One region of the Peribacillus sp. FSL H8-0477 genome, then DNA from elsewhere that is predicted to be linked to it. Evidence: a T-box and tRNA genes for the amino acid it is inferred to sense, from the RefSeq annotation. Region 1 holds a T-box; the other holds one or more tRNA genes.
The links. A T-box is a leader RNA that pairs with one kind of tRNA and senses whether it is charged. The one in region 1 lies ahead of leuS (leucine--tRNA ligase), so its partner is inferred to be a tRNA-Leu.
Positions count from the first base shown of each region.

Region 2: it encodes a tRNA-Leu, which carries the amino acid that the T-box ahead of leuS (leucine--tRNA ligase) is inferred to sense. The anticodon was not compared.

Region 1 is NZ_JBBODE010000001.1:1,604,446-1,611,476, forward strand. Features, by position in the region: gene MHI18_RS08095 (putative polysaccharide biosynthesis protein) at 1-178, opposite strand, end outside; gene MHI18_RS08100 (BaiN/RdsA family NAD(P)/FAD-dependent oxidoreductase) at 411-1,679, shown strand; gene MHI18_RS08105 (sporulation protein Cse60) at 1,726-1,908, opposite strand; gene MHI18_RS08110 (rhodanese-like domain-containing protein) at 1,967-2,275, opposite strand; gene leuS (leucine--tRNA ligase) at 2,342-4,756, opposite strand; T-box leader at 4,813-5,038, opposite strand; gene MHI18_RS08120 (YtzC family protein) at 5,326-5,589, opposite strand; gene MHI18_RS08125 (hypothetical protein) at 5,704-6,048, opposite strand; gene MHI18_RS08130 (TIGR01212 family radical SAM protein) at 6,441-7,031, shown strand, end outside.
Region 2 is NZ_JBBODE010000002.1:218,028-225,058, reverse strand. Features, by position in the region: rRNA gene MHI18_RS12915 (23S ribosomal RNA) at 1-2,409, opposite strand, end outside; rRNA gene MHI18_RS12910 (16S ribosomal RNA) at 2,550-4,095, opposite strand; tRNA gene MHI18_RS12905 (tRNA-Gly) at 4,194-4,267, opposite strand; tRNA gene MHI18_RS12900 (tRNA-Pro) at 4,299-4,375, opposite strand; tRNA gene MHI18_RS12895 (tRNA-Arg) at 4,381-4,457, opposite strand; tRNA gene MHI18_RS12890 (tRNA-Leu) at 4,491-4,577, opposite strand; tRNA gene MHI18_RS12885 (tRNA-Leu) at 4,636-4,716, opposite strand; tRNA gene MHI18_RS12880 (tRNA-Lys) at 4,727-4,802, opposite strand; tRNA gene MHI18_RS12875 (tRNA-Gln) at 4,814-4,888, opposite strand; tRNA gene MHI18_RS12870 (tRNA-Asp) at 4,960-5,036, opposite strand; tRNA gene MHI18_RS12865 (tRNA-Glu) at 5,055-5,126, opposite strand; tRNA gene MHI18_RS12860 (tRNA-Ser) at 5,141-5,231, opposite strand; tRNA gene MHI18_RS12855 (tRNA-Asn) at 5,235-5,309, opposite strand; gene MHI18_RS12850 (SprT family protein) at 5,498-5,971, opposite strand; gene cmpA (cortex morphogenetic protein CmpA) at 6,056-6,175, shown strand; gene MHI18_RS12840 (Tex family protein) at 6,255-7,031, opposite strand, start outside.

The DNA of each region.
Region 1 (7,031 bases):
TACCAGCCGTCGCTAAACTAATGAAAATCGTATAGGGAATATAAGCATAGGAATAAAGGCCAGCGCCCTTTTCACCTAGTAGTGCGTCGAATGGAATAACATATAATAATCCAAGAACCTTTGATAAAACCGAACCGAGCGTTAATATAAACGCGCCCTTTAATAACTTAGATGACATCTTAATCCCTTCCTGCCTATGTCAGTTACGTACAATCTCTTTATCTTACCATAATTCATTCCGATAACATCACTTAAACCATGACCAATAATTTTTTTTATGGATTGATATACCTTAAGCATTTTAACAAACATTCCACATCCCTCACAAGACAAAGCTTTTGTACTTTTTTTACAAGTGAACCAGCTATGCTTTATAATAGAGGAACTGAAAAAAGAAACTGGTGATATGAATGAATGAAAATGTAATTATAATTGGCGGCGGTCCATCTGGTTTGATGGCAGCGATCGCAGCAGGTGAACAAGGAGTAAAGGTACTGCTCATTGATAAAGGGGAAAAGCTAGGAAGAAAACTAGCCATTTCCGGCGGCGGCCGCTGTAATGTAACGAATCGGCTGACCATTGATGAAATTATTAAGCACATTCCCGGGAACGGACGATTTCTATACAGTGCCTTTTCCGAATTTAACAACGAAGACATTATTGCGTTCTTTGAAAATCTCGGGGTTGAATTGAAAGAAGAAGATCACGGCCGAATGTTCCCTGTCAATAATAAAGCCCAAAGTGTCGTGGATGCTTTACTCGACAGGCTGAAAGAATTAAACGTGACTATTTATAAAAACTCGCCTGTACAGGACGTGTTATATGAAAATGGAAGAACGTCTGGTGTCTTACTAAAAAACGGTCAAACATTTACTGCAGATGCTGTCGTTATAGCCGTTGGCGGGAAATCCGTCCCACAAACGGGATCAACCGGAGATGGTTATGCATGGGCTGAAAAAGCAGGTCATACCATTACTGAGCTGTTTCCTACAGAGGTTCCCTTACTTAGTCACGAACATTTTATTAAAAGTAAGGAATTACAAGGGTTATCACTTAGAGACGTATCATTAAGTGTGTTGAACCCAAAAGGCAAGGCACTTATTTCACATAAAATGGATATGATTTTCACCCATTTTGGTGTTTCAGGTCCTGCCGTATTAAGATGCAGTCAATTTGTTGTCAAAGCACTGAAGAAATTCAAAACACCTACGATCACCATGAAGCTGGATGTACTGCCTGAGAGGAATCAAGAAGATATTTTTCAAGAAGTCATGAAGAGTATTAAAACGGACCCAAAAAAGGCAATTAAAAACACCCTTAAAGGTCTTCTTCCAGAACGCTATCTTCACTTCTTACTAGAGAAAAGCGGAATTGATCTACAAGAGCAAGGTACCGTGATTGCACACGATAAAATCCGTCGCTTCGCTGAGCTTTGCAAAGACTTTCAATTTACCGTGTATGGCACACAACCGCTAGAAAAAGCGTTCGTCACTGGCGGCGGGGTTTCTATTAAGGAAATCCACCCAAAAGAAATGGCCTCAAAAGTAATGGACGGCCTCTATTTCTGTGGTGAGATTTTAGACATTCATGGGTATACAGGTGGATACAATATTACTTCTGCTCTTGTTACCGGAAAACTAGCCGGACAAAATGCAGCGATTTACAGCAAAAGTTTATGATTTAAGAAAAAAATAAGAAGCAGTGCATCCATGGGTGCACTGCTTCTTATTTTTCATAAATAATCATTGCGCTGAAGCAATAAATTTGGTTATCATCATCTTCGCCAGAGGTTGCGATATTGTACTTGATATCCACAATCTCACGGTTATGAATATGTTTAAGAAACATATTCATTTCATGCTCAAGATCTTTCTCATGTTCATAATCAAAAAGCTTCACTTGAATCATGGCTCTCCCCTGCCTTTTTTAAACAGCGTGTCCAGATTCGTATCTTTATATACAAGATTTAAAAGACAATTTCTCCAGTCCAATGACTCATACCGCCAACCATATTGACCGTTTTATATCCCCGTTCCTGCAAGTAATAGCAGACATTCTGACTCCGTCCACCTGAATGACATACAAAGACATATTCTTTTTCTTTATCAAATTGGTCTAGGTTTCCAGGGATATCGTTCATCCGGATATGCTTGGCACCTTCAATCATTCCATTTTCCACTTCATCATCTTCACGTACATCAATTATTTCTAACTCTTCTCCTGCTTCCACTTTTGCTTCCAGATCTTTAGGGGTTATTTCTTTAATTGCTTCCATTTCTGCACCTCTATTCATATATTTCCCTTTTATTAGAAAGAAGCTCCCTGGGGGAGCTTCTACTACTTAATTAGCAACGATATTGACTAGTTTCCCTGGGACCGCAATTACCTTACGAATCGTTTTCCCATCGATTTGTTCTTTAATGATATGATCACCCATTGCAATTTCTTCTAACTTTTCCTTTGGTGTATCCGTTGGAACCATTAATTTGACCTTCATTTTACCGTTAATTTGAATAACGATTTCGACTTCATCATCCATAAGTTTCGCTTCGTCGTAAGCAGGCCATGTTTCATAAGTAATCGTGTCTGTGTGGCCTAGTTTCTCCCAAAGCTCTTCAGCAATATGAGGTGCAACAGGTGAAAGCAATTTAACAAAGCCTTCAATAAATACTTTCGGCATCACTTCTGCTTTATATGCCTCGTTTATGAAGACCATTAATTGTGAAATAGCCGTATTAAATTTAAGCTCTTCAAAATTCTCGGTCACTTTCTTAACTGTTTGATGGTAGATTTTTTCAAGCTGAGCCAAATCATCAGTCTCAACAATATTACCAGCAATGTTACCATTCTCATCTGTCAACAAACGCCAAATACGGTCAAGGAATCTGCGTGAGCCGTCAAGTCCATTATTGGACCAAGCAATTGATGCATCAAGTGGCCCCATGAACATTTCGTACATGCGAAGCGTATCTGCTCCATGGCTCTCAACAATATCATCAGGGTTTACAACATTCCCTTTTGATTTACTCATTTTTTCGTTATTTTCGCCCAAAATCATTCCTTGATTGAAAAGATTTTGGAATGGCTCTTTAGTTGACACCACACCGATATCAAATAAGAATTTATGCCAGAAGCGTGCGTAAAGTAAATGAAGCACTGCATGCTCTGCTCCGCCTATATATATATCGACTGGAAGCCATTCTTTTAATTTCTCAGGATCGGCCAATACTTGATCATTATTCGGATCAATGTAACGTAAGTAGTACCAGCTGCTGCCAGCCCAGTTTGGCATTGTATTGGTTTCGCGACGGCCTTTACGTCCATTTTCATCAACAACATTTACCCATTCGCTTATCTTAGCAAGTGGTGACTCCCCTGTGCCCGATGGTTTGATGTCATTTGATTTAGGAAGTAACAACGGAAGCTCTTCTTCTTTAAGTGCTTCAATCGAGCCATCTTCCCAATGGATGATTGGAATTGGCTCACCCCAATAGCGTTGACGACTGAACAACCAATCACGCAAACGGAAGGTAACTTTCTTCGTTCCAATTTCTTTTTCCTTTAACCATTTAATCATGGCTGATATACCATCTTCTTTGTTCAATCCATCTAAGAAGTCAGAGTTTACATGCAATCCATCGCCCGTATAAGCTTCAGTTGTTACATCTCCGCCAGCTACAACTTCCTTAATTGGCAAATTGAATTTGACTGCAAATTCATAATCACGCTCATCATGAGCAGGGACTGCCATGATAGCACCCGTTCCATAACTGATTAACACATAATCAGCTATCCAAATCGGCATTTTTTCACCATTAACTGGGTTAATTGCATAAGCCCCAGTGAATACACCTGATTTGTCTTTAGCTAAATCGGTTCTTTCTAAATCACTCTTATGTTTCACTTGATCTAAATAAGCTTGAACAGCCTCGTTCTGAGCAGCTGTTGTGATTTTATCAACAAATGGGTGCTCTGGTGCCAATACCGCATATGTTGCACCAAATAGTGTATCTGGACGTGTTGTGAATACAGTAAATGTCTCATCATGTCCTTCAATACCAAATGTAACTTCTGCACCCTCTGAACGGCCGATCCAATTCCGCTGCATATCTTTGATATTCTCAGGCCAATCTACATCATCCAAATCATCAATCAAACGATCCGCATAAGCCGTAATTCGAAGCATCCACTGCTTCATTGGACGTCGTTCAACCGGATGACCTCCTCGTTCACTTTTTCCATCAATTACTTCTTCATTAGCAAGAACGGTTCCTAACGCTGGGCACCAATTCACTGCCACTTCATCAACATATGCTAAGCCTTTTTCATATAATTTAATAAAGATCCATTGGGTCCATTTAAAATAACTTGGATCAGTTGTATCAATTTCACGATCCCAATCATATGAAAAGCCCAATGCCTTAATTTGACGGCGGAACGTATTAATATTATGCTCTGTAAATTCTGCTGGATCATTCCCAGTATCCAGCGCATACTGCTCAGCTGGAAGACCAAATGCGTCCCAGCCGATTGGGTGGAGCACATTACAGCCTTGCATCCTTTTTACCCGTGCTAAAATATCACTCGCTGTGTATCCTTCAGGATGACCAACATGAAGCCCGGCACCTGATGGGAAAGGGAACATATCAAGCGCATAAAATTTCCGCTTGCCGCTTTCTTCACCCGTTTTAAACGTTTTATTTTCTTCCCAAAACTTCTGCCATTTCTTTTCAATCGAAATATGATCAAAACTCATTTTGTTTTCCTCCTATACCAATATGGAATTACAATAAAAAAACCCCTCATCCCTGTAAAAGGGACGAGAGGATTATGTATATCTTCCCGCGGTACCACCCAGATTGGCGACTATATTCGTCACCCCGCTCAAACATCCGTAACGTGGACCCTACGCCGAGTACTACTACACTTCATACCCGTAACTCCAAGGCGAGTTCGCGATCACTCCTGATTGGCTTGCACCTTCCGCCAACTCTCTAAACAGGTTCTAATCGGTACTACTCCTTATCATAGCCAATTTGAATATTTAATTATATAGGTATTTTAGTAAATAATCTCGATAAAAGCAAGTACTGCTATGAATCATTTTGGTCATGTTTTCCTTTATATATGCAGAAAAGACTAAAAAGTTTCATTGTATATAACATTATAGCATTAATACCCAGATAGACTTGCACGGTGAAAGAGTATTTTCGTCTCTCCTGTGCAAACCAAAAGTTAATTTTGTGTGCAATGGAAGCCCATATCGGTCCAATCAAGGGATCAAAAAAGGTTGTCGAGAAGTTTCTCGACAACCTTTCTGCAAAGTTAATGATCTAGTCTTACCATATTGTATTGCATTTGCTGAAGCTGCATTCTCATACGATACAGCTGTTCTCTTTGTTGGTCGTTCGCACTGCCCAAAAGTTTTTCTAGATCATTCATTGCTTCCTGCAGAGTCGCTTGTGATTGCACATATGTCTCGTCTCCGTAATGCTCCTGCCTAGATCCGTCCTGATACTGATCCTGAGCATAACTAAGAGCATTTTCACATTGCTGTATGCACATGCCGATTGATTGCCTTGTAGCCATAGTAGCATCCGCTCCTCTTCCGATCATTTGATGGGGTGACCATCTTTTATATTTTCGGCAGAATGACGCTGGATTATCTACTCCAAGAAAAACCATTCTATGTTGGATGCCTAATTACCCTTGCTGACCATACCCGCCTTGACCGTACCCACCTTGGCCATATCCACCATGATAGCCATGACCATACCCGCCCTGGCCGTAACCATGACCGTATCCATGCCCGTATCCGCCATGACCATGGCCATATCCACCATGATGTCCGTACCCATAGCCTCCGCCGTATGGCTGTTGACCATAACCTCCGTATTGGGGCTGGCCATATCCATACATATTGTATGGATATCCGTATCCTCCCATTCCTGGATTAAACACTTGCCCTCCAAACCCATAAGGCGCAACAAACTGACGATCAATATTTAAAAATTCAGGATTCTCAGGATAATAATTATTATTTTGCATGAGTAATTCCTCCTCTTTTTTTAGGTAACTCCTCACTCGTAATGTTATATGCCTAATAATCAAATGACGTGCAAATACAAAAAGTAAAATGAATTGGACATAATGATGACATCTTGCGGAAAGGGTTCAGTGAAAAAGACTCGCTGAAAGAGCAGCCGGAGAAAAGAGGGACATAAAACAAAGATGGGTAAACTGAAACCAGAATATATGGTCTTCTCTGAGGGCGCATTATATGGTGTACAAGCTGTAAAACAGCAAAAAAATATTGACCCTTCATCTAGTCAGCATTCACATTGCTGACTTTTTCTTCTCCCATAAAGCCCCCCTTCTTCTGTTTAAAAAGTTGTATAATAATAATTACCGATTATTCACCTTTTAAGGAGGTTACTGATTTGCATCAGATAAACCCGTTCAAATATGCATCAGACGAAAAACGCTACCACACCTGGAACTATCATTTACGTCAAGAATTCGGTCACAAAGTGTTTAAGGTTGCTCTCGATGGCGGCTTTGACTGTCCAAATCGTGACGGCACCGTCGCTCACGGCGGATGTACATTCTGTAGTGCAGCTGGATCAGGTGACTTTGCTGGCAGCAGAGTCGAACCGTTGGATGTCCAATTTAAAGAAATTAGTGAAAAAATGCATCATAAATGGAAAGATGGTAAATACATGGCCTATTTCCAAGCATTCACGAATACACACGCACCCGTAGAAGTACTTCGGGAAAAATACGAAGGCGTTCTCCAGGAAGAAAATGTTGTCGGTTTATCTATTGGTACCCGGCCAGATTGTTTACCTGATGATGTGGTGGAGTATTTGGCCGAGCTCAACGAACGGACGTATCTTATTGTGGAGCTTGGACTGCAAACCGTGCATGAGAAAACGGCTCGGATGATCAATCGTGCTCACGACTTTGCCTGCTACAAAGAAGGTGTTGAAAAATTACGAAAGCATGGCATACGTGTATGTTCTCATATTATT
Region 2 (7,031 bases), on a different contig from region 1:
CGTCCCTGCTCGACTTGTAGGTCTCGCAGTCAAGCTCCCTTGTGCCTTTACACTCTACGAATGATTTCCAACCATTCTGAGGGAACCTTTGGGCGCCTCCGTTACTCTTTAGGAGGCGACCGCCCCAGTCAAACTGTCCACCTGACACTGTCTCCCACCCCGATAAGGGGCGCGGGTTAGAATTTCAATACAGCCAGGGTAGTATCCCACCAATGCCTCCACCGAAGCTAGCGCTCCGGTTTCAAAGGCTCCTACCTATCCTGTACAAGCTGTACCAAAATTCAATATCAGGTTACAGTAAAGCTCCACGGGGTCTTTCCGTCCTGTCGCGGGTAACCTGCATCTTCACAGGTACTATAATTTCACCGAGTCTCTCGTTGAGACAGTGCCCAGATCGTTACGCCTTTCGTGCGGGTCGGAACTTACCCGACAAGGAATTTCGCTACCTTAGGACCGTTATAGTTACGGCCGCCGTTTACTGGGGCTTCGGTTCAAAGCTTCGCTTACGCTAACCTCTCCCCTTAACCTTCCAGCACCGGGCAGGCGTCAGCCCCTATACTTCGCCTTGCGGCTTCGCAGAGACCTGTGTTTTTGCTAAACAGTCGCCTGGGCCTATTCACTGCGGCTTTTCCGGGCTATTCACCCTAAAAAGCACCCCTTCTCCCGAAGTTACGGGGTCATTTTGCCGAGTTCCTTAACGAGAGTTCTCTCGCACACCTTAGGATTCTCTCCTCGCCTACCTGTGTCGGTTTGCGGTACGGGCACCCTTTATCTCACTAGAGGCTTTTCTAGGCAGTGTGGAATCAGGAACTTCGGTACTTAATTTCCCTCGCTATCACAGCTCCGCCTTAATGGAAACGGGATTTGCCTCGTTTCCGGCCTAACTGCTTAGACGCGCATATCCAACAGCGCGCTTACCCTATCCTCCTGCGTCCCCCCATCGTTCAAACGATAAATTGGTGGTACAGGAATATCAACCTGTTATCCATCGCCTACGCCTTTCGGCCTCGGCTTAGGTCCCGACTAACCCTGAGCGGACGAGCCTTCCTCAGGAAACCTTGGGCATTCGGTGGAAGGGATTCTCACCCTTCTTTCGCTACTCATACCGGCATTCTCACTTCTAAGCGCTCCACCAGTCCTTACGGTCTAGCTTCGACGCCCTTAGAACGCTCTCCTACCACGGACACCCTACGGTGTCCATCCACAGCTTCGGTGATACGTTTAGCCCCGGTACATTTTCGGCGCGGAGTCACTCGACCAGTGAGCTATTACGCACTCTTTAAATGGTGGCTGCTTCTGAGCCAACATCCTGGTTGTCTAAGCAACTCCACATCCTTTTCCACTTAACGTATACTTTGGGACCTTAGCTGGTGGTCTGGGCTGTTTCCCTTTTGACTACGGATCTTATCACTCGCAGTCTGACTCCCAAGAATAAGTATTTGGCATTCGGAGTTTGACTGAATTCGGTAACCCGTTGGGGGCCCCTAGTCCAATCAGTGCTCTACCTCCAATACTCTCATCTTGAGGCTAGCCCTAAAGCTATTTCGGAGAGAACCAGCTATCTCCAGGTTCGATTGGAATTTCTCCGCTACCCACACCTCATCCCCGCACTTTTCAACGTGCGTGGGTTCGGGCCTCCATTCAGTGTTACCTGAACTTCACCCTGGACATGGGTAGATCACCTGGTTTCGGGTCTACGACCACATACTAATTCGCCCTATTCAGACTCGCTTTCGCTGCGGCTCCGTCTTTTCAACTTAACCTCGCATGGGATCGTAACTCGCCGGTTCATTCTACAAAAGGCACACCATCACCCATTAACGGGCTCTGATTACTTGTAAGCACACGGTTTCAGGATCTATTTCACTCCCCTTCCGGGGTGCTTTTCACCTTTCCCTCACGGTACTGGTTCACTATCGGTCACTAGGGAGTATTTAGCCTTGGGAGATGGTCCTCCCTGTTTCCGACGGGATTTCTCGTGTCCCGCCGTACTCAGGATCCACTCAGGAGGGAACGAAGTTTCAACTACAGGGTTTTTACCTTCTTTGACGGGCCTTTCCAGACCTCTTCATTTACCCCGTTCCTTTGTAACTCCATATTGAGTGTCCTACAACCCCAAGAGGCAAGCCTCTTGGTTTGGGCTGATTCCGTTTCGCTCGCCGCTACTCAGGAAATCGCTATTGCTTTCTCTTCCTCCGGGTACTTAGATGTTTCAGTTCCCCGGGTCTGCCTTCAGTACCCTATGTATTCAGGTAAAGATACTGTTCCATTACGAACAGTGGGTTTCCCCATTCGGAAATCTCTGGATCAACGCTTACTTACAGCTCCCCAAAGCATATCGGTGTTAGTCCCGTCCTTCATCGGCTCCTAGTGCCAAGGCATCCACCGTGCGCCCTTTCTAACTTAACCTACTAAAAAAAACATTCGGTGTTTTAAAAATTGATGCAAAATTTGCCTTCTATCTATTATCTAGTTTTCAAAGAACAAGGTTGAATGAATTACTCATTCAAAACTGAACAAAACAAAAGCGTCACGTTAATTTTCCTTAGAAAGGAGGTGATCCAGCCGCACCTTCCGATACGGCTACCTTGTTACGACTTCACCCCAATCATCTGTCCCACCTTAGGCGGCTGGCTCCTTGCGGTTACCTCACCGACTTCGGGTGTTACAAACTCTCGTGGTGTGACGGGCGGTGTGTACAAGGCCCGGGAACGTATTCACCGCGGCATGCTGATCCGCGATTACTAGCGATTCCGGCTTCATGCAGGCGAGTTGCAGCCTGCAATCCGAACTGAGAATGGCTTTATGAGATTCGCTTACCCTCGCGAGTTTGCAGCTCTTTGTACCATCCATTGTAGCACGTGTGTAGCCCAGGTCATAAGGGGCATGATGATTTGACGTCATCCCCACCTTCCTCCGGTTTATCACCGGCAGTCACCTTAGAGTGCCCAACTGAATGCTGGCAACTAAGATCAAGGGTTGCGCTCGTTGCGGGACTTAACCCAACATCTCACGACACGAGCTGACGACAACCATGCACCACCTGTCACTCTGTCCCCCGAAGGGGAACGTCCTATCTCTAGGAGTGTCAGAGGATGTCAAGACCTGGTAAGGTTCTTCGCGTTGCTTCGAATTAAACCACATGCTCCACCGCTTGTGCGGGCCCCCGTCAATTCCTTTGAGTTTCAGCCTTGCGGCCGTACTCCCCAGGCGGAGTGCTTAATGCGTTAGCTGCAGCACTAAAGGGCGGAAACCCTCTAACACTTAGCACTCATCGTTTACGGCGTGGACTACCAGGGTATCTAATCCTGTTTGCTCCCCACGCTTTCGCGCCTCAGTGTCAGTTATAGACCAGAAAGTCGCCTTCGCCACTGGTGTTCCTCCACATCTCTACGCATTTCACCGCTACACGTGGAATTCCACTTTCCTCTTCTACACTCAAGTTCCCCAGTTTCCAATGACCCTCCCCGGTTGAGCCGGGGGCTTTCACATCAGACTTAAGGAACCACCTGCGCGCGCTTTACGCCCAATAATTCCGGATAACGCTTGCCACCTACGTATTACCGCGGCTGCTGGCACGTAGTTAGCCGTGGCTTTCTGGTTAGGTACCGTCAAGGTACCAGCAGTTACTCTGGTACTTGTTCTTCCCTAACAACAGAACTTTACGACCCGAAAGCCTTCATCGTTCACGCGGCGTTGCTCCGTCAGACTTTCGTCCATTGCGGAAGATTCCCTACTGCTGCCTCCCGTAGGAGTCTGGGCCGTGTCTCAGTCCCAGTGTGGCCGATCACCCTCTCAGGTCGGCTACGCATCGTTGCCTTGGTGAGCCATTACCTCACCAACTAGCTAATGCGCCGCGGGCCCATCTATAAGTGACAGCCGAAACCGTCTTTCCATCTTCTCTCATGCGAGAAAAGAACATATCCGGTATTAGCTCCGGTTTCCCGAAGTTATCCCAGTCTTATAGGCAGGTTGCCCACGTGTTACTCACCCGTCCGCCGCTAACTGTTGAGTAAACTCAACAATTCGCTCGACTTGCATGTATTAGGCACGCCGCCAGCGTTCATCCTGAGCCAGGATCAAACTCTCCGTAGAATGTTTGACTTGCTCGGTTGTTTTTATAGTGTGTACTCACTTCTTTAAAACGTTGACGCTTTGTTTTGTTCAGTTTTCAAAGAGCAATAAAGTTAAAATGGAGCGGGTGAAGAGAATCGAACTCTCATCATCAGCTTGGAAGGCTGAGGTTTTACCACTAAACTACACCCGCATATATAATTGAAATTTTTATTGAGAAGTAATGGTCGGGAAGACAGGATTCGAACCTGCGACCCCTTGGTCCCAAACCAAGTGCTCTACCAAGCTGAGCTACTTCCCGAAATATGGTGCGCCCGGCGGGAGTCGAACCTACAACCTTCTGATTCGTAGTCAGATGCTCTATCCAATTGAGCTACGGGCGCTTTATATAAGAAAAGTATATTTTGAAATTTTGTTGGTGCGGCCGAGAGGACTTGAACCTCCACGGGGTTAACCCCCACTAGGCCCTCAACCTAGCGCGTCTGCCATTCCGCCACGACCGCAAAAGCGACTTTATCATCGTAACACGTTGGTGAGTTGCTGTCAACAAGTAATTTCTAATGCGGGTGAAGGGACTTGAACCCCCACGCCTCGCGGCGCCAGATCCTAAATCTGGTGCGTCTGCCATTCCGCCACACCCGCATATAAAAAATGGTGAGCCATGTAGGATTCGAACCTACGACCCTCTGATTAAAAGTCAGATGCTCTACCAACTGAGCTAATGGCTCGTACAAAAAAATGGCTGGGCTAGCAGGATTTGAACCTACGCATGACGGAGTCAAAGTCCGTTGCCTTACCGCTTGGCTATAGCCCAATAAATCTAATACAGAAAATCATCTTATCACATTACGATGTTTCACTGCAAGTACTTTTTTAAAATAATAATGGCGGTCCGGACGGGACTCGAACCCGCGACCTCCTGCGTGACAGGCAGGCATTCTAACCAACTGAACTACCGGACCATTAAATTATGTATAAAGTGACCCCTACGGGATTCGAACCCGTGTTACCGCCGTGAAAGGGCGGTGTCTTAACCGCTTGACCAAGGGGCCTTAAAAAATGTTCCTGGCGGAGAAGGAGGGATTTGAACCCTCGCGCCGCTCGCGCGACCTACACCCTTAGCAGGGGCGCCTCTTCAGCCTCTTGAGTACTTCCCCATATGGCTCCGCAGGTAGGACTCGAACCTACGACCGTTCGGTTAACAGCCGAATGCTCTACCACTGAGCTACTGCGGAATAATGTATCTTGTCTGCCGTTAAAAACCCGTAAGTTATTTTCTCGACTCTTTAGATTATAAGGACATTGTTATCAAAAGTCAACACTCTTTTTTAATATTCTTCATTTATTATTTAAGAAAGAAGTTTTAAAGCCGTAAACTCAATAACCACAAGGGTTTCAACCATTGATAAATCTAAAGAACTTTTCATTGGGCTATGATTTCTTTTGTCAACACCAGTCTTCCTTTACACTTTCCACAAACATATTTCGTTAGATTTATTCTTCTCTTTCTCTGATAAATCTGGCTGCAGCTTGTACAAGAGTACATAAGAATTCTCGACTTCTTCTGTTTAACTTGCTGTGAAGCAAGGGGCTTGCAGAAACGCGGGGCTTCTACTTCTCTTAGTAATTTTCTAAAACTGGCATCTCTGTGCTGATATCCTTTTCCTTCTAGATGAAGGTGATAGTGACATAGCTCATGTTTAATAATCCCTACTAAAACATCCATTCCGCCTTCTAAGTAATATTTTTCATTAATCTCGATATTATGAGATCGAAGTAAGTATCGGCCGCCTGTCGTCCGTAAGCGAGAATTAAAACTTGCTTGATGCCTAAACGTTTTACCAAATTCTCTTTCCGAAATATCTTCGACTAACTCCTGAAGCATCTCGTTATCCATTAACTTCTCCCTTTCCTGGTAACATGACAACCCATTATATCATAAACATAGTGGTAACTAGTGAGAAAACCAGGAGGTTTATCCATGCCAAATTGGTTACAAAACCAAATGAAACGGGCTTTCTATGAAAAAGACTCCTATCAAATCAAATTACTTAATCAATGCTGGTTTTATTATCGTAAAAAAGAACGAATTCATTTATAGCAGAGAACTTGTCAACCTATAGTGGTTAACAATCCATAAAAATACCCCTTTCTTCTATATAGAAGAAAGGGGCAGTCTTTTACATAGTCTGTTCTTTAGGTTCAAGCATAGTTAATGATACGCGTTGTTTATTAACATCTATCTGCTCAACCCATACCGTAACAACATCTCCTACTGACACAAGATCCAGTGGGTGTTTGACAAAACGGTTGCTTAGTTTGGAGATATGGACAAGACCATCCTGCTTAACCCCGATGTCGACAAAAGCACCAAAGTCGACAACATTTCGGACCGTACCTTGTAGTTCCATCCCTTTCTGTAAATCCTCCATTTTAAGCACGTCTTTCTTCAACAATGGTTTAGGCAGTTCATCCCGGGGGTCTCTGCCCGGCTTCATCAAAGCTTCTATGATATCTTTCAGGGTAATTTCACCGATATCCAGTTCCTCTGAATACGCCTTTACATCTAAATGCTTTAATGACTGAGTTAACGCTTCACTTCCCAATTCAGCTTTAGTCGAACCTAATTTTTTCAGTAGTTTTGTCACAGCACCATAATTTTCAGGATGAATAGATGTTTGGTCCAGTGGTTCTGTACCATCTATAATCCTCATGAAACCAATGCTTTGTTCATAGGTTTTTGCACCGAGTCTTGGAATGTTTTTTAATTGTTTTCTACTTTCAAACTTTCCTTCTTCTTCTCTTTTCTTCACGATATTTTGCGCGACAGTCTTTGATAGTCCTGCCACATACTGAAGTAATGACGGTGAAGCCGTGTTAACATTTACTCCTACCTGATTAACAGCCGTTTCTACGACAAATGTTAACGATTCAGCTAATTTTTTCTGTGATACATC